DNA from 3 places in the Erwinia psychrophila genome. Region 2 is predicted to be linked to each of the others. Evidence: predicted binding sites of a transcription regulator. Region 2 holds the regulator's gene; each other region holds the start of a gene.

Region 1 (6,367 bases), on a different contig from region 2:
TACCGGTTCGCTGGCCGCCGCCGCCGCCCAGCTTCATCAAACGCAGTCGGCGTTGTCCCACCAGTTCAGCGATCTGGAGCAGCGTCTTGGCTTTCGTTTATTCGTGCGAAAAAGCCAGCCTCTGCGCTTTACGCCGCAGGGCGAGATCCTTTTACAGCTGGCTGAGCAGATCCTGCCGCAGATACAGCAGGCGCTCCAGGCGTGTCACGAACCGCATCAGACCACGCTGCGCATCGCGATTGAGTGCCATAGCTGCATTCAGTGGCTGACCCCAGCCCTGAGCAATTTCCGTCAGAGCTGGCCGCAGGTGGCGATGGATTTTAAATCAGGCGTCACTTTCGATCCGCAGCCCGCCCTTCAGCAGGGAGAGCTGGATGTGGTGCTGACCTCCGATATCCTTCCCCGCAGCGGCCTCTTTTACTCGCCGATGTTTGATTTTGAGGTGCGGCTGGTTCTGGCCCCGGATCATCCGCTGGCGCAGGCCGATCGCATTACGCCGGAGGATTTAACCAGTGAGGTTCTGATGATCTATCCCGTCCAGCGTCAGCGCCTCGATATCTGGCGCCATTTTTTACAGCCTGCGGGCGTCAGCCCGGCGCTGAAAAGCGTCGATAATACGCTGCTGCTGATCCAGATGGTTTCTGCCGGTATGGGCATTGCCGCGCTGCCCCACTGGGTGGTGGAGAGTTTCGAACATCAGGGATTAGTCGTGACAAAAACGCTGGGCGAAGGGTTATGGAGTCGTCTGTATGCCGCAGTACGCGACGGTGAGCAGCGCCAGCCGGTGGTCGACGCCTTTATTCGTTCAGCCCGCCAGCATGCCTGCGAACATCTGCCGAGGGTCAGGGACGCTTCCCAGCCCGGTACGCCTCTGCCGGCACCTGTGGGGTAATCCTGATCTCTACCCGCATAATGTCGGCGAGTTTTCCTGTTTCTGCGATCGTTTATCTCTATAATGCGCGCAATGGCTTTTATTTCCTGATGAGAAACTATGACAAATAACGACGTTCTGCGCAGCGTGCGCTACATGCTCAACCTGAGCGATGCACAGATGGTGAGTATTCTTGCGCTGGCAGAAAGCGAAGTAACCGAAGCGGAAATGAACAGTTTCCTGAAGAAAGATGACGAGCCGGGTTTCCGCGCCTGTCCTGATGTGATCATGGGCTATTTTCTGAACGGCCTGATCTTCCAGCGCCGTGGAAAAAGTGAAGACGCGCCCGAGCCTTCCATTGAGCGCAAGATGACGAATAATATCATCATGAAGAAGCTGCGCGTGGCGTTCGATCTGAAAACGACCGATATTCTGGAGATCCTGAAGCTGGCCGATTTTGCCGTGGGTCAGTCGGAAATCGGCGCTATTTTCCGCAAGCCAGGACATAAAAACTACCGTGAATGTGGCGATCAGATCCTGCGCAACTTCCTGAAAGGCCTGACGCAAAAGATTCGTCCCGCCAAAGCCAAAGCCTGATACCTGGAGGGCCGGTCGGACCGGCCCTTACCGTTTTACCTGTCTGCAATCCACTTCTTATGCACCCACAGTGAAGCAAATATCACCGTTGCGCCAATGATGAAACTCGGCCAGTGCGGTTTCTCCTGCCAGATGGCGAGGTTAACCAGCAGTCCGGCAGGCACGTGCATATTATTCATAATCCCCAGCGTACCCGCATCCACCTGAGTGGCCCCGTAATTCCACATAAAATAGCCCAGCCCCGATGCCACCACGCCTAACCAGATTAAGATCCCCCACTGGAGCGACGTGGTCGGTAACTTCTCTGGGTTGCCCCACATCAACCAGGCGATGACAGCAATAATGGCGGCCCCCAGATAGAACCAGGAGAAGGCGGTGTGCTGCGGCATCGGACGAATTTCCTGAAGACGCTTGTAGCCCACCATGCCGATGGCAAAACAGATATTGGCCAGCTGAACCAGCAGCAGCCCGATCCAGAAGTTGTCGCTCACCTTGTCGTAGCGGATGATCGCCGCGCCCGCGACGGCCAGCAGCGCACTGAGCGCATAGCCAGGACGAACCCCTCGTCCTTTGAGCAGATCATAAATCAGCGTGATATAGAGCGGCGTCATTACCGTGAACAGCAAAAACTCCGACACGCTGAGATAGAGATAAGCCTCAAAGCTTAAGAGATACATCACGCCGAGTTGTAACGCGCCAACGGCCATATAGAGCAGGATCGTGGCGGCTTTATACCCACGCCAGCGCAGGAAAGGCAGGAAAACGGCGGTGGCCAGCAGCAGACGGATCAGCACGGAAAATACACTGTCCACCTGCCCGGCCAGGTATTCACCAATCAGGCTGAAGGAGAAAGCCCAGAGAACGGTGGTGACAATCAGTAACGTCACAATGGAAAACTCTGTTGTGAAAAGGGCCAATAGTGTAGCGAAATCGTTCGCAGACCAGGAAAGAATCTGTTTGACATCTGGTCAATTAACATACACCCAAAAATGGGCGCTGATGCGCGCCTACGAGCAGAAACGAAAGGACGCGCTTTTTAAAGTACCTCAAACCCCGAAAATCAGCCTTCCCACCCTTCCCGGAGTGTTACAAAAGGTCATTTTCTCTGTTTTATTGTCATAAATCTGTAACATTTGTGTTGTCCTTCACGGTTCACCTGCGCGTTTTTGCCTACTCTGTGCGCGAAAATGAACATTTACCTTCCCTTGTCCGCTCTTATTGACTGGACGTGTGGGAGCGTAAAAACGAAAAAATAAGCCGTGCCATTGGAGGCGATATGATAAGTATTTTTAAGCCAGCCGCTCATAAAGCGCGTGTTGATGAGAAGCAGATCGACCCGCTCTATCGCAAACTACGCTGGCAGATTTTTCTGGGGATCTTTTTTGGCTACGCGGCCTACTATCTGGTCCGTAAAAACTTTGCTCTTGCGATGCCTTACCTTGTCGAGCAGGGATTCTCCCGTGGCGATCTGGGTTTCGCGCTCTCCGGTATCTCCATCGCTTACGGCTTTTCCAAATTTATTATGGGTTCCGTATCCGATCGCTCGAATCCGCGTATTTTCCTCCCGGCCGGACTGATCCTCGCCGCCTGCGTAATGCTGTTTATGGGCTTTGTCCCCTGGGCAACCTCCAGCATCATGGTGATGTTCGTGCTGCTGTTCCTCTGCGGCTGGTTTCAGGGAATGGGCTGGCCGCCCTGTGGCCGCACGATGGTGCACTGGTGGTCACAGAAGGAGCGCGGTGGCGTCGTCTCGGTCTGGAACTGCGCGCACAACGTCGGCGGCGGTCTGCCTCCATTACTCTTTCTGTTGGGCATGGCCTGGTTCAACGACTGGAAGTCTGCGCTCTATATGCCCGCATTTGGCGCGATTGTCGTGGCGCTGTTCGCTTTTGCCATGATGCGCGATACCCCGCAATCCTGCGGACTGCCGCCTATTGAAGAATATAAAAATGACTATCCGCCTGATTACGATGAGAAGCATGAAGAAGAGCTGACCGCTAAGCAGATTTTTATGCAGTATGTATTGCCGAACAAGCTGTTGTGGTACATCGCCCTGGCGAACGTCTTTGTTTACCTGCTGCGCTACGGCATTCTTGACTGGTCGCCAACCTATCTGAGGGAGGTTAAACACTTCACGCTGGATAAATCTTCCTGGGCCTATTTTCTCTATGAGTACGCCGGCATCCCCGGCACGCTGCTCTGTGGCTGGATGTCCGATAAAGTCTTCAAAGGTAACCGCGGCGCGACCGGCGTCTTCTTTATGGTGCTGGTGACCATCGCGACCGTTGTCTACTGGTTAAACCCGCCAGGCAATCCCGGCGTCGATATGGCCTGTATGATTGTGATTGGCTTCCTGATTTATGGTCCCGTCATGTTGATCGGGTTACATGCTCTGGAGCTGGCACCGAAGAAAGCGGCGGGCACCGCAGCCGGATTTACCGGCCTGTTCGGCTATCTGGGCGGATCGGTCGCCGCCAGCGCTATCGTTGGCTATACCGTTGACTTCTTCGGCTGGGACGGTGGCTTCATCATTATGGTAGGCGGCTGCGTGATGGCGGTGATTCTGCTGATCCTGACTATGCTCAGTGAGAAAAAGCATAAACAGCAGCTCGCTCGCCATGAGTAATGACCGTAGGGAGATACCATGAAACTCAACATGTTAATGGCGCTGGTGATAATAAGCAGTTCCTGCTGCGCGCAGGCCGCCCAGGAGAAGCTTGTTATTGCCCACCGCGGTGCAAGCGGCTATCTGCCGGAGCATACGCTTCCGGCTAAAGCGATGGCGTATGCGCAGGGCGCTGACTTTCTGGAGCAGGATTTGGTGATGACGAAAGACGATCGCCTGATCGTTCTTCATGACCATTATCTCGATCGCGTAACGGATGTGGCGCAGCGTTACTCGACCCGCGCTCGTCAGGATGGCCGCTACTATGCCATCGACTTTACGCTGGCTGAAATTAAGGGGCTGAAGTTTACCGAGGGCTTTACCCTGAAGGGAGGAAAAAAGGCACAAACCTTCCCTGGCCGTTTCCCGATGGATAAATCTGACTTCCGCGTTCATACCTTCGAGGAAGAAATTGAATTTATTCAGGGTCTGAACCACTCTACCGGCAAAGATATTGGCCTCTATACCGAAATCAAAGCGCCCTGGTTCCACCGGCGGGAAGGAAAGGACATCTCTGCGCAGGTACTCAACGTTCTGAAGCAGTACGGCTACAGCAGCAAAAGCGACAACGTTTATCTGCAATGCTTTGACTACAACGAAGTGAAGCGCATCAAAACCGAGCTGGAGCCCAGCCGGAATATGAACCTGAAACTTGTGCAGCTGGTCGCCTATACCGACTGGGAAGAGACTCAGGAGCAAAAGAACGGCAAATGGGTCAACTACAGCTATGACTGGATGTTTAAGCCCGGCGCGATGAAAACGATCGCTCGTTATGCTGACGGTATCGGGCCGGATTACCACATGCTGGTGGCGGAGGGGTCAACGAAGCAGGCCGTCCACCTGACGAAGATGGTAGAAGAGGCGCATCAGAACAAACTGGTAGTGCATCCTTACACCGTCCGCGCCGATCAGCTGCCGGACTGGGCCGGGAATATCGACAACCTGTTCGACATTCTTTATCACCAGGCAGACGTGGATGGCGTATTCACCGACTTCCCGGATAAAGGCGTGGCCTTTCTGCAAAGCCAGCGGGATTAAACCAGACTACGGTCGCTCAGGATGAGCGACCGCTTTTTATCCGTAGCGCACTTCCCCGTGCCAGACGCACCTCCGGGAAGGCAGACGACTAGACGTTGTAGAGTTTACGCAGGTAGGCTGGCACCGCATTGTCGGCGTTGCTGCCAATCACTTCCATTTCCGGCAGCAGATCCTTCAGGCGCTGATGGGAGTTGCTCATGATGCAGCCCTTGCCCGCCATGCTCAGCATCTCTTTATCATTCATCCCGTCGCCAAAGGAGATACACTCCTTCAGGGAATAGCCCAGGGTACGGGATACCGCATCCAGCGCATGGCCCTTCGACACGCCGCCCGCCATCACTTCAAGACAGCCCGGCAGCGAGAAGCTGACGTTAACCCGATCGCCCCAGCGGGCAACCAGCGCCTCTTCCAGCGGGATCAGCAGTTCCGGCTTACCGCAGGTGAAAAAGACTTTACTGATGCCATCGGTCGGCAGCGCGCCCGGCTGATAGATCTGATAATTGAAGTCAGATTCACGGAAGAAATCCATCTCTTCAGGACGGTGGCGATTGAGGAACCACTCCTCATCGCGGTAGATGTTGGTAAAAATATCTTTGTGATCGTGATGCAGCGCAAACAGCTCAAGAGCGATGTCTTCGTCCAGGTTATGACTGAACACCAGTTCACCCGCCGTGTTATGTACGCGCGCGCCGTTTGAGGTGATCATAAAGGCATCAATTCCCAGACTGTCACGCATCTGAGCCACATCGATGTAGTGACGCCCGGTAGCGAAGATAAAATGCACCCCCTTTTGCGTCAAAAGCTGAAGCGTTTCCCGGGCAAAGGGCGATAAACGGTGGTCGGGCGACAGCAGGGTGCCATCAAGATCGGAAGCAACAATAGGGTACATAAAACCTCTGGTTAATCTGTTATCGGGCTGGCTTACGCTGCCCGCTGAAGAGCCAATTCTGAGTGATGCAAATCAGGGATGCCGTGAGAAAAACGTCACGATGGCATCCAGCGCTTCGGCCCGCATACTGTCTTTTTCAAATAAGATCTCATGACGCGCGCCGGCGATAACTAACGGTTTCTCCCCCTCACAGGGCTGCCCCGCGGCGGCCATGGCCTGGCAAAACAGATCCTGGGCACGGTTATCCACCACCTTATCTTCACCGGCCTGCAGCAGCAGCAGCGGTGTCGAAATATTCTTTGCCTGA
Region 2 (6,367 bases):
GCGCGCCTGCTGGTCGAGCAGGGTGAGGCTTTGTTCAAGTTCGGTGACCGCTTTCTGCTGCCCGTTGATGCGCTGCTGGAGGGCCGCCAGCGCCTGAGCGCTTTCCTGCTGCCGGGTAAAGGTCATACGCCAGAGCGGCAACGATTCGCCCCAGGCGGCAAAGCGAGCATGCTCCTGCTGCCAGCGCTGATGTCCGCTCTGCTGTGCCTGTTTATCCCGCTCCGTCTGCTGCTTCTGCTGCTGCGTCAGGCGGCGCGTCTCCAGAGAGTGTTTGTACTCACTAACTTCCTGGCTGAGCTGGTCACTCTGGGCGCTCAGCGTGGCAATAAGGTTGTCCAGCGGAACCACTTTCTCTGCAATCAGCGTTTCCTGCTGCTGCCTGAATGCCTCATGCTGCTGACGGGCGGCTTCGGCAGCATTGAGCCGGGCAGTGCTGGCTTCCAGTGCCTCTGCCGCCTGCTGCCGCTGGGCGGAAAGCTGATTAAGGGCAGCCGCAGACGTCTCACAGTCCTGCCGGAGCTGATTACGCTGATGCCAGACGGGACGCAGCTTCTCCGCCGGTTCGGCCAGCGTCAGGCGGGCCAGTTCCGGCTCTGCCTGCTGGGACGCGCCGGTTGCCTGCTGTGCCGCCGTCTGCGCCGCGTGCAGGGCCGCCTCCAGCGTCTGGTTTTGCTGATGCCAGTGCAGTCTCTGCTGCTGCTGCTGATAATGTGAAGTGAGTACCTGCTCTTCTTCTGTTAGCTGATGTAACTGTGAGGCGAGCTGCTGAAGCTGCGCTTCGTCAAGCAGGGCCATTCCGCTGGCCTGCGCCCTCAGCGTCTCCAGCGCCGTACGGGCATTTTTATGCCGTTCAAAGACGCTGGCGGAGAGACGCCCGTAGATTTCGGTGCCGGTCAGTTCTTCAAGCAGCCCGGCACGGCTGTTGGCGTCGGCGTTCAGGAAGGCGGCAAACTGCCCCTGCGACAGCATCATCGATTTGGTGAAACGTTCAAAATCCAGCCCGGTGAGGGAGGCAAGCATATCCAGCTTGTCTTTCACCTTATCGGCAACAATGGTGTTATCGTCACAGCGGGCCAGCTCTACCCGTGGTGCCTGAAGGTTGCCGTCGGCGGCGCCCCTTGCGCGGTTCTGGCTCCAGAACGCACGCCAGGCGACCCCCTTTACCTCAAACTCCACTTCAGCCAGGCACTCCGCCGTGTCCCGCGTCATCAGATCGTTCTGCGACTGTGAGAGTTTCCCCAGCCGCGACGTTTCATGGTAGAGCGCCAGGCAGATGGCATCCAGCAGCGTGGTTTTTCCGGCGCCGGTGGGGCCGGTGATCGCAAACAACCCGCTGCTGGCAAAAGGTTCAGCGGTGAAATCGATCTTCCATTCACCCTTCAGTGAATTGAGGTTTTTAAACCTCAGCGTCAGGATTTTCATGGCTGCGCCTCATCATCCATTTCACTCAGCGTCTGTTTAAACAGCAGGGTCGCCCGGGCAAGCCGCTCCGGCGACTCCTCTTCCATCGCCAGCCGCCGGGAGAAAACTTCCTCAACGCTCAGCTCGCTGAGGGTTTCATTATTCTGACGGGCAATAACCTGCTCTCGCTGTTCCCGGCTCCGGCGAAGCAGCACCACCTCCACCGGCAGCCCTTCGGTGATATCGTGGATACGGCGCTGGATATCGTTCAGCCAGGCCTGGGTGACGATCTCAATATCCAGCCAGACCGGTTTGCCGTCCTCCCGTGGCTGGATAGCGGCAAGCTGCCGCTCAATCTCCTCCAGCGATCCCTTGATCATCTGCATCGGCTGAAACAGCGGCACGTTCAGCGGCGTCACCTGGCTGAGTTTACCTGCGCTGAACTCGACTAAAAACACGCTCTTCTCTTTGCCAAGTTCATCAAAACTGAGCGGGATGGGCGAACCGCTGTAGCGAATATGGTCGCTGCTGGCGATGCGCTGCGCCCGGTGAATATGCCCCAGCGCAATATAATCCGCTGGCGGAAAGGCCTGAGCAGGAAAAGCGTCAAGCGTACCAATGTAGATATCCCGCACCGCATCGCTTTTGGTTACGCCCACGGTGGTCAGATGGCCGGTGGCGATAATTGGCAGCGCCAGGCCGAGCTTGTCCCGCTGCCGCAACGCCGCCTGCCAGCAGCGCTGATAGTGCTGGGTGATCGCCTCCAGTAGCGTCTGCTGCTTCTCCCGCCCCGACTGGCCCGCCCGGCTCAGCGTAATATCCCGCGGGCGAAGAAAAGGAATAGCGCAGAGCAGGGCGCCCGGCTTGCCGTCACGGGTGTTCAGCATCAGCACCTGCTCCTCCGGATCGCTGCTGGCAGCGGCAATCACCCGGGTATTCAGGCAGGCGAGCAGCTCGCGGGATTCATTCAGCGTGGCGACCGAATCATGATTACCGCCCAGCACCACCAGCTGACAGCCCGCCTGCTGAAGCTTCACCACAAAACTGTTGTAGAGTTCGCGCGCATAGCTTGGCGGCGATCCCGTATCGAAAATATCCCCTGCGACGATAATGGCATCGACCTGATGCGCAATAGCCTGCGCCAGCAGCCAGTCGAGAAAGGCGTGATGCTCGGGCGCCCGGCTTTTGGTGTAAAAAAATTGGCCCAGGTGCCAGTCGGAAGTATGGATAAGTCGCATGGGATCCTTTGAAGATGCATACCGGAAGCGTCGATTATAAACAGCCAACGCTAAAACCCCAGTCTGAATGACGTTTCGGGATGAATAAAAGTGTTATAAAACGGCGATGTACCTCGTGCTTTTTTCATAAAACTGTCATAAAACTGACGCATAATGTCGCCGCAAACCCCAGTGACATTCCGTCACAGCAGCAGGAGCAATAATGGCTAAGCGCATTCTGGTCGTTGAAGATGAAGCCCCGATCCGTGAGATGTTGTGTTTCGTTCTTGAGCAAAATGACTATCAACCCGTAGAAGCGGAAGATTATGACAGCGCCATCGGCCAGCTGATCGAACCCTGGCCCGATCTGATCCTGCTTGACTGGATGCTGCCCGGCGGTTCAGGCATTCAGTTTATCAAACACCTGAAGCGGGAAGCGATGACCCGGGATATCCCGGTGATGATGCTGACCGCGCGGGGCGAAGAAGAAGATCGGGTTCGCGGGCTGGAAGTGGGTGCCGACGACTATATTACCAAGCCTTTTTCGCCCAAAGAGCTGGTGGCGCGCATCAAAGCAGTGATGCGCCGGATTTCACCCATGGCGGTGGAAGAGGTTATTGAGATGCAGGGACTGAGCCTGGATCCCTCATCGCACCGCGTCATGTCGGAAACCCAGCCGCTGGAAATGGGGCCAACGGAGTATAAGCTGCTGCACTTCTTTATGACCCATCCCGAACGGGTTTACAGCCGTGAGCAGTTGCTTAATCACGTCTGGGGCACTAACGTGTACGTCGAAGATCGTACCGTTGACGTTCATATTCGCCGCTTGCGTAAAGCGCTGGAGATCACCGGGCACGATCGTATGGTGCAGACGGTTCGCGGAACAGGCTATCGTTTCTCTGCACGCTTCTGATCGTTCGCACTGGAGTGTTAACCGTGTTAGAACGCCTCTCCTGGAAGAGATTACTGCTTGAGCTGGTCCTCGCCAGCCTGCCCGCACTGATTATTGGGCTACTGGTGGGCTATCTGCCCTGGCTGCTGTTGCTGTCGATGCTGGGCGTACTGGGGTGGCATTTCAATAACCTGCTACGTTTGTCCCACTGGCTGTGGATCGATCGTAGTATGACGCCCCCCGCCGGACGCGGCAGCTGGGAACCGCTATTTTATGGTCTCTATCAGATGCAGGCGCGTAACCGCCGCCGCCGCCGGGAACTTGGCCATCTGATCAAACGCTTTCGCAGCGGTGCGGAGTCCCTTCCTGATGCGGTGGTCCTGACCACCGAAGAGGGCACCATCTTCTGGTGTAACGGTCTGGCTCAGCAGATGCTGGGCCTGCGCTGGCCGGAGGACAACGGCCAGAACATCCTCAATCTCCTGCGCTATCCCGAATTCACCCGTTACCTGCGCCAGCGGGATTTCATACGGCCACTGACGCTGGTCCTGAACAATCACCGCCATCTTGAATTTCGCGTTATGCCTTACAGCGAAGGGCAGTGGCTGATGGTTGCGCGTGACGTTACTCAAATGCATCAGCTGGAGGGCGCGCGACGCAACTTTTTCGCTAACGTCAGCCATGAGTTACGGACGCCGCTGACGGTGTTGCAGGGCTATCTGGAGATGATGAATGATGCCGTGCTGGAAGGCCCGGTGCGTGATAAAGCACTGCATACTATGCAGGAGCAGACACGACGCATGGAGGGGCTGGTCGGGCAGCTTCTGACGCTGTCGCGTATTGAGGCGGCGCCGGCCTTAGATCTTCAGGAAAAGGTCAACGTGCCAGCAATGCTGCATCTTCTCCAGCGCGAGGCGGAAACGCTCAGCCAGGGGCGTCATGACATTCATTTCACTATTGACGCCCATCTGCAGGTTTTTGGCAACGATGAACAGCTTCGCAGCGCCATATCGAACCTTGTTTATAATGCGGTAAACCATACCCCAGCCGGAACGCGCATTGAGATTCGCTGGCAGAAAACGCCAAACGGCGCGCTGTTCAGCGTTTCTGACAATGGCCCTGGTATTGCGAGCGAGCATATTCCCCGCCTGACGGAGCGTTTTTATCGCGTTGATAAGGCCCGCTCCCGGCAAACCGGCGGCAGCGGGCTGGGCCTCGCTATCGTTAAGCACGCGCTCAGCCACCATAGCGCCAGGCTTGAGATCGCAAGCGAGCCTGGTAAAGAGACCTGTTTCAGCTTCCTGCTGCCGCCACGGTTGATTGTCAGCAACGATCTGGCCCAGAATGCGCTTCCGGAATCGAAAGCGGTAATCTGAAATGAAAAGGCTGTTTCTGGTCGCGGTGCTGCTGTGCAGCACGCTCGCGCAGGCAAAAGAAGGCATGTTAGCCGGTAATCTTACCAGCGTGGGTTCGGACACCCTGGGGAATCTGATGGCGCTATGGGGCGAACGTTTTAACCGCCAGTTTCCGGGCGTGAACGTGCAAATCCAGGCGGCCGGTTCCTCCACGGCGCCGACGGCGCTGGCGGGTGGAGCGGCGCAGCTGGGGGCGATGAGCCGTCCGATGCAGGCGGAGGAGCGCCAGCGGTTCGAAGCCCGTTACGGTTATCCGCCCCTCGCGGTGCCGGTGGCGATGGATGCGCTGGTGGTGGTGGTCAATCAGGATAACCCGCTGCCTGGCCTGAACGTGAAGCAGCTCGACGCCATTTTTTCTGTCACCCGCCGCTGCGGGGCGCTTTCTGCCGTGGCGAACTGGGGCGATCTAAATCTTACCCAGCCAGGCTGGCCGGCCCGGCCGCTGCAGCGTTTTGGCCGCAACTCCGCCTCCGGAACCTGGGGTTTTTTCAAGCAGCAGGCGCTCTGTAACGGCGATTTTCGTAACGATGTGGGGGAATATCCCGGTTCAGCGGCCGTGGTGCAGGCGGTGGCGGCGACGCTGAACGGCATCGGCTACGCCAGTATGGGGTTTCACCTTAGCGGCGTAAAAACACTGCCGGTTGCGCGGCAGGAGCAGGATTTTATTATGCCCACGGCTGAAAACATCCGCAGCGGGCGTTATCCCTGGGCACGCCCCCTCTACATCTATATCAACAAAGCGCCGGGAAAACCGCTGGAACCGCTGACGGCGGCCTTCCTGCAGCTGGCGCTTTCTCCCCAGGGGCAGACGCTGGTCAATCAGGCCGGCTATCTTCCCCTCTCGGAAGCACAGCGCGCGGCAGCGCTCGCGATGCTTGATCGCTCCTGATCCTGCTGACAGCTGCGGTGCCGGAGCAATGCAGCTGGCTTGCCTTTCCCCAACATGAATTTTATTCAACTCTGTTGAATTTTCCTCGGTTGCACCTGAATCTTTCTCATGACATGCTCCCTTTAAGCCATATGGACATCCAGAAGTCTACTTATAACGAAACGTAATTATTTCAACGGTAAATTATGCGCCCCGTCGCGCAGGCCAGGAGTGACCCAACATGCAAAGAGATACCGCCCAGTACCGCGCCGAGGTTGTCGGCAGCTTTCTTCGTCCAGCCGCCATTAAAGAGGCGCGCGAACGTTTTCAGGCAGGCGAAATTGAGCCTGAAGCGCTTCGCCGTATTGAAGATGAAGCGATTCGCGATGTGGTTGCACATCAGCGGGCAAGCGGACTGCGTATTGTTACCGACGGTGAATTCCGGCGCGCATGGTGGCATTTCGACTTTTTCGACGGGCTGCAAGGCGTGGAGCGGTACGAAGCGGAACAGGGCATCCAGTTTAACGGCGTGCAGACCAAAGCGCACAGCGTTCGCGTAACGGGTAAGCTGGGC
Region 3 (6,367 bases), on a different contig from region 2:
CGTGATGCTGGAGAACCCAACTGGCTACGGACGTATTCTTCGCAGCAACGGCTCGGTTGTCGGCATTGTTGAACAGAAAGATGCTTCACCGGCGCAGCTGGCCATTAATGAGGTCAATACCGGCATCCTGATGGCTAACGGGGCCGATATGAAGCGCTGGCTCAGCAAGCTGACCAATAACAATGCCCAGGGTGAGTACTACATTACCGATATCATCGCCCTGGCGCATCAGGAAGGACGCGTCACCGAGGCGGTGCACCCGGACCGTGCTACGGAGACCGACGGCGTTAACAACCGGCTTCAGCTGGCAACGCTTGAGCGTATCTACCAGGCGGAGCAGGCGGAAAGGCTGCTGCTGGCCGGCGTCATGCTCAATGACCCCGCCCGTTTTGATTTACGGGGCGAGCTGAAGCATGGACGGGACGTGGTGATCGATACAAACGTCATTATCGAAGGGCGGGTGACGCTGGGTAACCGCGTTAAAATCGGCAGCGGCTGCCATCTGAAAAACTGCATCATTGGCGACGATTGCGAAATCAGCGCCTACAGCGTGCTGGAAGACGCGGAGCTGGCTGCTGCCAGCACGGTAGGGCCCTTTGCCCGACTGCGTCCTGGGAGTAAGCTGGCGGAAGGCGCGCACGTGGGGAACTTCGTCGAGATGAAGAAGGCCACGCTGGGCAAAGGCTCCAAGGCGGGCCACCTGAGCTACCTCGGTGACGCCGAGATCGGTGCTGGCGTTAATATCGGTGCCGGCACTATTACCTGCAACTATGACGGCGTGAACAAATCCAGAACCACCATTGGTGATAACGTCTTTGTTGGCTCGGATACGCAGCTGGTTGCGCCTGTTTCCATTGCGGCGGGCGTTACCATCGCCGCTGGCACGACGGTGATGCAGGATGTCACTGCCGAAGGCCTGGTCTATAACCGCAAAGATCAGAACCTGAAAACCGGCTGGCAGCGGCCGGTGAAGAAGTCATAACTTATTTTTTCAGGGTGGGAGCAATTCCGCCCTCAGTCAGGCAGTCATACAAAAATAAACCCCACTCTCTACAAGGCTCGGGGTACCGGAATAGACCGGATTAATCAGATCGGTAGGCAAAGCTAATGGCCATCGCGCCATGACGTCAGGAAAAACACTATGTGTGGAATTGTAGGTGCAGTAGCGCAACGTGATATCGCCGAGATCCTGCTGGAAGGATTACGCCGCCTTGAGTACCGGGGGTATGACTCAGCCGGACTGGCTGTGGTGACGGCAAAAGGAGAAGTGACCCGCCTTCGCCGGCTGGGCAAAGTTCAGAAGCTGGCGGAAGCGGCGGAAACCACCTCACTGGAGGGCGGCACCGGTATCGCCCATACGCGCTGGGCAACGCACGGCGAGCCGTCTGAAGCCAATGCGCATCCTCATATCTCTGAGCATGTTATCGTCGTCCATAACGGCATCATTGAAAACCATGAGCCGCTGCGCGAGCAGCTGCAGGCCCGTGGCTATCGCTTTGCCTCAGAAACCGATACCGAAGTGGTCGCTCACCTGGTTCACTGGGAGCAGAAGCAGGGCGGTACGCTGCGTGAAGTGGTGCTGAGGGTTATCCCGCAGCTGCGCGGCGCCTATGGCATGGTTATTATGGACAGCCGCGACCCCTCGCTGCTGGTGGCTGCGCGTTCCGGTAGTCCGCTGGTGATTGGTCGCGGCGTGGGTGAAAACTTCATCGCTTCCGATCAGCTGGCGCTGCTGCCGGTTACCCGCCGCTTTATCTACCTTGAAGAGGGCGATATTGCCGAAATTACCCGCCGCGATGTGACCATTGTCGATCGCAGCGGTGAAACCGTGCAGCGCAGCGAGATCGAATCTAACGTACAGTACGATGCGGGTGATAAAGGCCTCTATCGTCACTATATGCAGAAAGAGATCTATGAGCAGCCGATGGCGATCAAAAACACCCTGAGCGGACGTTTCAGTCACGGCGAGGTCGATCTGACCGAGCTGGGGCCAACGGCGAACGATCTGCTGAGCCAGGTTGAGCATATTCAGATTGTTGCCTGCGGGACTTCTTACAACTCAGGGATGGTTTCGCGCTACTGGTTTGAAGCACTCGCTAACGTGCCGTGCGACGTGGAGATTGCTTCGGAGTTCCGTTACCGTAAATCCGCGGTGCGGAAAAACAGCCTGCTGATCACCCTCTCCCAGTCCGGTGAGACGGCGGACACGCTGGCTGCGCTTCGCCTTTCTAAAGAGCTGGGCTACCTCGGTTCGCTGGCTATTTGTAACGTGGCGGGCTCTTCGCTGGTGCGTGAATCCGATCTGGCCCTGATGACCAAAGCAGGCACGGAGATTGGCGTCGCCTCAACGAAAGCCTTTACCACCCAGCTGACCGTTCTGCTGATGCTGGTGGCGAAAATTGGCCGCCTGAAGGGCGTGGACGCGCAAATTGAGCATGACATCGTGCATGGATTGCAGGCGCTGCCAAGCCGCATTGAACAGATGCTCTCGCAGGACACGCTGATTGAGGCGCTGGCCGAGGAGTTTTCCGACAAGCATCATGCGCTGTTCCTTGGCCGTGGCAATCAGTATCCGATTGCGATGGAAGGCGCGCTGAAGCTGAAAGAGATCTCCTATATTCATGCTGAAGCTTATGCTGCCGGTGAACTGAAGCACGGACCGCTGGCGCTGATCGATGCCGATATGCCGGTTATCGTGGTCGCGCCGAATAACGATCTGCTGGAAAAGCTGAAGTCGAATATTGAGGAAGTGCGCGCGCGGGGAGGCCTGCTCTATGTGTTTGCCGATCAGGATGCCGGCTTTAGCGACAGCGAAGGCATGAAGATCATTTCACTGCCGCATGTGGAAGAGGTGATTGCGCCAATCTTCTATACCGTGCCGCTCCAGCTGCTCTCCTATCACGTTGCGCTGATCAAAGGCACAGACGTCGATCAGCCGCGTAACCTGGCGAAGTCAGTAACCGTGGAATAAAAAAGCGCCCCTTCGGGGGCGTTTCTGCTTTCTGAGCTGGGCAGTTAATCAGCGACTGAACTCCTCTGTATATCAGCATGCTTCCCCGCCGCTTTTATTAAAGCGCAATAAGATCTTTGGCATCCGTTCAGAAGCCTGACGCTGCGGTGTGACCTGCGCCTGAGCAGGCTGAAGCAGAAGTTTTTCCCCAAAAGATGCCGGCAATAATATATCCGGTATATCGCTGGGCGACCCGAATACAAACCGCCTTCCTCTTTTAGCCCATGACGGCCCCGCGCATCAGTGCTGGTTATTTGTTGACCACTGTAATAAAACTGTAATATAGAAGACATTTTACTGTCACGAAACTGTCCTATTTTGCCTCCAGCAGCAATCATAACTCAGACTAAAAAGGCGCTAAGCCTGACCTCAACTCCCCTGGAGGGAACATGACTCTGATGCAAAAAACTCTGGCTCAATGTGTAGCAGTTACTCTTTCATTGAGCGCCGTTTCTGCCTTCGCCGCGACCAATCTGACGGGCGCTGGTGGAACATTCCCGGCACCGGTCTATAACAAATGGGCAGCAGAATACAACAAAGCAACAGGCGCTCAGGTTAACTATCAGGGGATCGGCTCTTCCGGCGGCGTGAAGCAAATCATTGCTAAAACCGTCGACTTTGGTGCATCCGATGCGCCGATGAAACAGGAAGACCTGGATAAAAATGGCCTGTTCCAGTTCCCTACCGTGATCGGTGGCGTGGTGCTGGCAGTCAATATCCCTGGCGTTAAATCAGGTCAGCTGACGCTGGACGGCAAAACCGTGGGCGATATCTACCTGGGCAATATCAAAAAATGGAACGACCCGGCCATCGTTAAGCTGAACCCGGACGTGAAACTGCCTGACAGCAACATCAACGTGGTACGCCGCGCTGACGGTTCCGGCACCTCTTTCGTCTTCACCAGCTACCTCTCTAAGGTCAGCAGCGACTGGAGCAGCAAGGTCGGTAAAGGCAATACCGTTAACTGGCCAACCGGTCTGGGCGGCAAGGGCAATGACGGCGTCGCCGCGTTTGTTCAGCGTCTGCCCGGGTCAATCGGCTATGTGGAATATGCCTACGCCAAGCAGAATAACCTGGCCTACACCAAACTGATTGATGCCGATGGCAAAGCGGTTGAGCCAAGCGAGCAGAGCTTTAGCGATGCCGCTAAAGGCGCCAACTGGAGCGAATCCTTTGCTCAGGATCTGACTTATCAGAAAGGTGATAACGCGTGGCCAATCGCCTCCACCACCTTCATCCTGCTGCATAAAGATCAGGCTAACCCGGAAAAAGGCGCTGCCGTGCTGGAATTCTTTGACTGGGCTTACAAAAACGGTGGCGAAACCACCAACAGCCTGGATTACGCTTCACTGCCAGACTCCGTGGTTGAGCAGATTCGCGCAGCCTGGAAAACCAATGTGAAAGACAGTTCCGGTAAAGCGCTGTACTAAGCAGTTCACGGGAGTGAAGTGATTCGCTCCGTGCCATGAGGCGGCCGACGTGCCGCCTTAACACTTTCGACAACGAGAATTCTATGGCTGCAACCAAGCCGACTTTTAAGGCTCCCGGTAAGCAAGGTGATCTCATTTTCGGCGCGCTGGTTAAACTGGCTGCGCTGATTGTGCTGTTGCTGCTCGGCGGCATTATCGTCTCGCTCATCGTCTCCTCATGGCCCAGCATTCAGAAGTTTGGCTTCTCCTTTCTGTGGACCAAAACCTGGGATGCGCCCAACGAACAATTTGGTGCGCTGGTACCGATCTACGGCACCATCGTCACCTCCATTATCGCCCTGGTTATCGCCGTTCCCGTCAGCTTTGGTATCGCCCTGTTTCTGACTGAACTGGCACCCAACTGGCTGCGTCGCCCGCTTGGGGTGGCGATTGAACTGCTGGCGGCTATCCCCAGCATTGTTTACGGCATGTGGGGGCTGTTTGTTTTCGCGCCGCTGTTTGCGACCTGGTTCCAGGCTCCGCTGGGAGACCTGATGTCGAATATTCCCATCGTCGGTGCGCTGTTCTCTGGCCCGGCGTTTGGTATCGGTATTCTGGCTGCCGGGATTATCCTGGCGATTATGATTATTCCTTATATCGCCTCCGTCATGCGTGACGTCTTCGAACAGACGCCGGTCATGATGAAAGAATCTGCTTACGGCATCGGCTGTACCACCTGGGAAGTGATCTGGCGCATCGTGCTGCCGTTCACCAAAAACGGCGTGATCGGTGGGGTGATGCTGGGCCTGGGGCGTGCGCTGGGGGAAACCATGGCCGTCACCTTTATCATCGGCAACACGTACCAGCTCGACAGCCCTTCGCTGTTTATGCCGGGTAACAGTATTACGTCCGCGCTGGCTAACGAATTTGCCGAAGCTGAATCAGGTGTGCATACCGCCGCCCTGATGGAGCTGGGACTGATCCTGTTTGTGATTACCTTTATCGTACTGGCCTGCTCAAAGCTGATGGTGATGAAGCTGGCGAAAAGCGAAGGAGCCCGCACATGACCGCGATAGAGCTGCAATCCCGTGCCGAGCTGGACGCCTCCCGCCGGAAAATGCAGGCGTGGCGCCGTACCAAAAACCGTATCGCGCTGACGCTTTCCCTGCTGACCATGGCCTTTGGCCTCTTCTGGCTGGTCTGGATCCTGTTTACTACCGTGACCCGTGGCATTGACGGTATGACGCTGTCGCTGTTTACGGAGAACACGCCGCCGCCGAACACGGCGGGTGGCGGCCTTGCCAACGCCATTGCCGGGAGCGGGCTGCTGATCCTCTGGTCAACGGCCGTGGGGACACCTCTGGGGATCATGGCGGGTATTTATCTGGCCGAGTATGGCCGTAAATCCTGGCTGGCCGAAGTGATTCGCTTTATTAACGACATTCTGCTCTCCGCCCCTTCCATTGTGGTCGGGCTGTTTGTTTACACAATTGTTGTTGCCCAGATGAAGCACTTCTCGGGACTGGCTGGCGTGGTTGCGCTGGCGCTGTTGCAGATCCCGATCGTTATCCGGACCACGGAGAATATGCTGAAACTGGTGCCGGACAGCCTGCGTGAAGCGGCCTATGCGCTGGGTACGCCGCAGTGGAAAATGATTTCGGCAATCACCTTAAAAGCGTCGATATCGGGCATCCTGACGGGTGTGCTGCTGGCGATTGCGCGTATCGCGGGTGAAACCGCCCCGCTGCTGTTTACTTCGCTCTCCAATCAGTTCTGGAGTACCGACATGATGCAGCCGCTGGCAAACCTGCCGGTAACCATCTTCAAATTCGCCATGAGCCCGTTTGCCGAATGGCAAAGCCTGGCCTGGGCGGGCGTGCTGCTGATTACCGTCTGCGTGTTGCTGCTGAATATTCTGGCGCGCGTGATTTTTGCCAAGAGTAAACAT

The links. The regulator PhoB, encoded in region 2, activates phosphate uptake and scavenging genes when phosphate is short. The targets are predictions, from matches to a motif close to CTGTCATAAAACTGNCNNAT.
Region 1: the regulator PhoB is predicted to act here: its motif matches at 2,582-2,601, upstream of glpT (glycerol-3-phosphate transporter).
Region 3: the regulator PhoB is predicted to act here: its motif matches at 3,308-3,327, upstream of pstS (phosphate ABC transporter substrate-binding protein PstS).

What each region holds. Positions count from the first base shown of each region.
Region 1 covers NZ_JBCHVB010000011.1:38,431-44,797, forward strand. Annotated here, with positions in the region: gene metR (HTH-type transcriptional regulator MetR) at 1-892, shown strand, start outside; gene AAH446_RS19000 (YehS family protein) at 992-1,468, shown strand; gene AAH446_RS19005 (carboxylate/amino acid/amine transporter) at 1,504-2,355, opposite strand; gene glpT (glycerol-3-phosphate transporter) at 2,745-4,094, shown strand; gene glpQ (glycerophosphodiester phosphodiesterase) at 4,113-5,171, shown strand; gene yigL (sugar/pyridoxal phosphate phosphatase YigL) at 5,260-6,060, opposite strand; gene pldB (lysophospholipase L2) at 6,133-6,367, opposite strand, start outside.
Region 2 covers NZ_JBCHVB010000002.1:497,143-503,509, forward strand. Annotated here, with positions in the region: gene AAH446_RS08320 (AAA family ATPase) at 1-1,422, opposite strand, end outside; gene sbcD (exonuclease subunit SbcD) at 1,419-2,639, opposite strand; gene phoB (phosphate response regulator transcription factor PhoB) at 2,842-3,531, shown strand; gene phoR (phosphate regulon sensor histidine kinase PhoR) at 3,555-4,886, shown strand; gene AAH446_RS08340 (PstS family phosphate ABC transporter substrate-binding protein) at 4,888-5,814, shown strand; gene AAH446_RS08345 (cobalamin-independent methionine synthase II family protein) at 6,035-6,367, shown strand, end outside.
Region 3 covers NZ_JBCHVB010000004.1:409,264-415,630, reverse strand. Annotated here, with positions in the region: gene glmU (bifunctional UDP-N-acetylglucosamine diphosphorylase/glucosamine-1-phosphate N-acetyltransferase GlmU) at 1-982, shown strand, start outside; gene glmS (glutamine--fructose-6-phosphate transaminase (isomerizing)) at 1,142-2,971, shown strand; gene pstS (phosphate ABC transporter substrate-binding protein PstS) at 3,400-4,440, shown strand; gene pstC (phosphate ABC transporter permease PstC) at 4,524-5,486, shown strand; gene pstA (phosphate ABC transporter permease PstA) at 5,483-6,367, shown strand, end outside.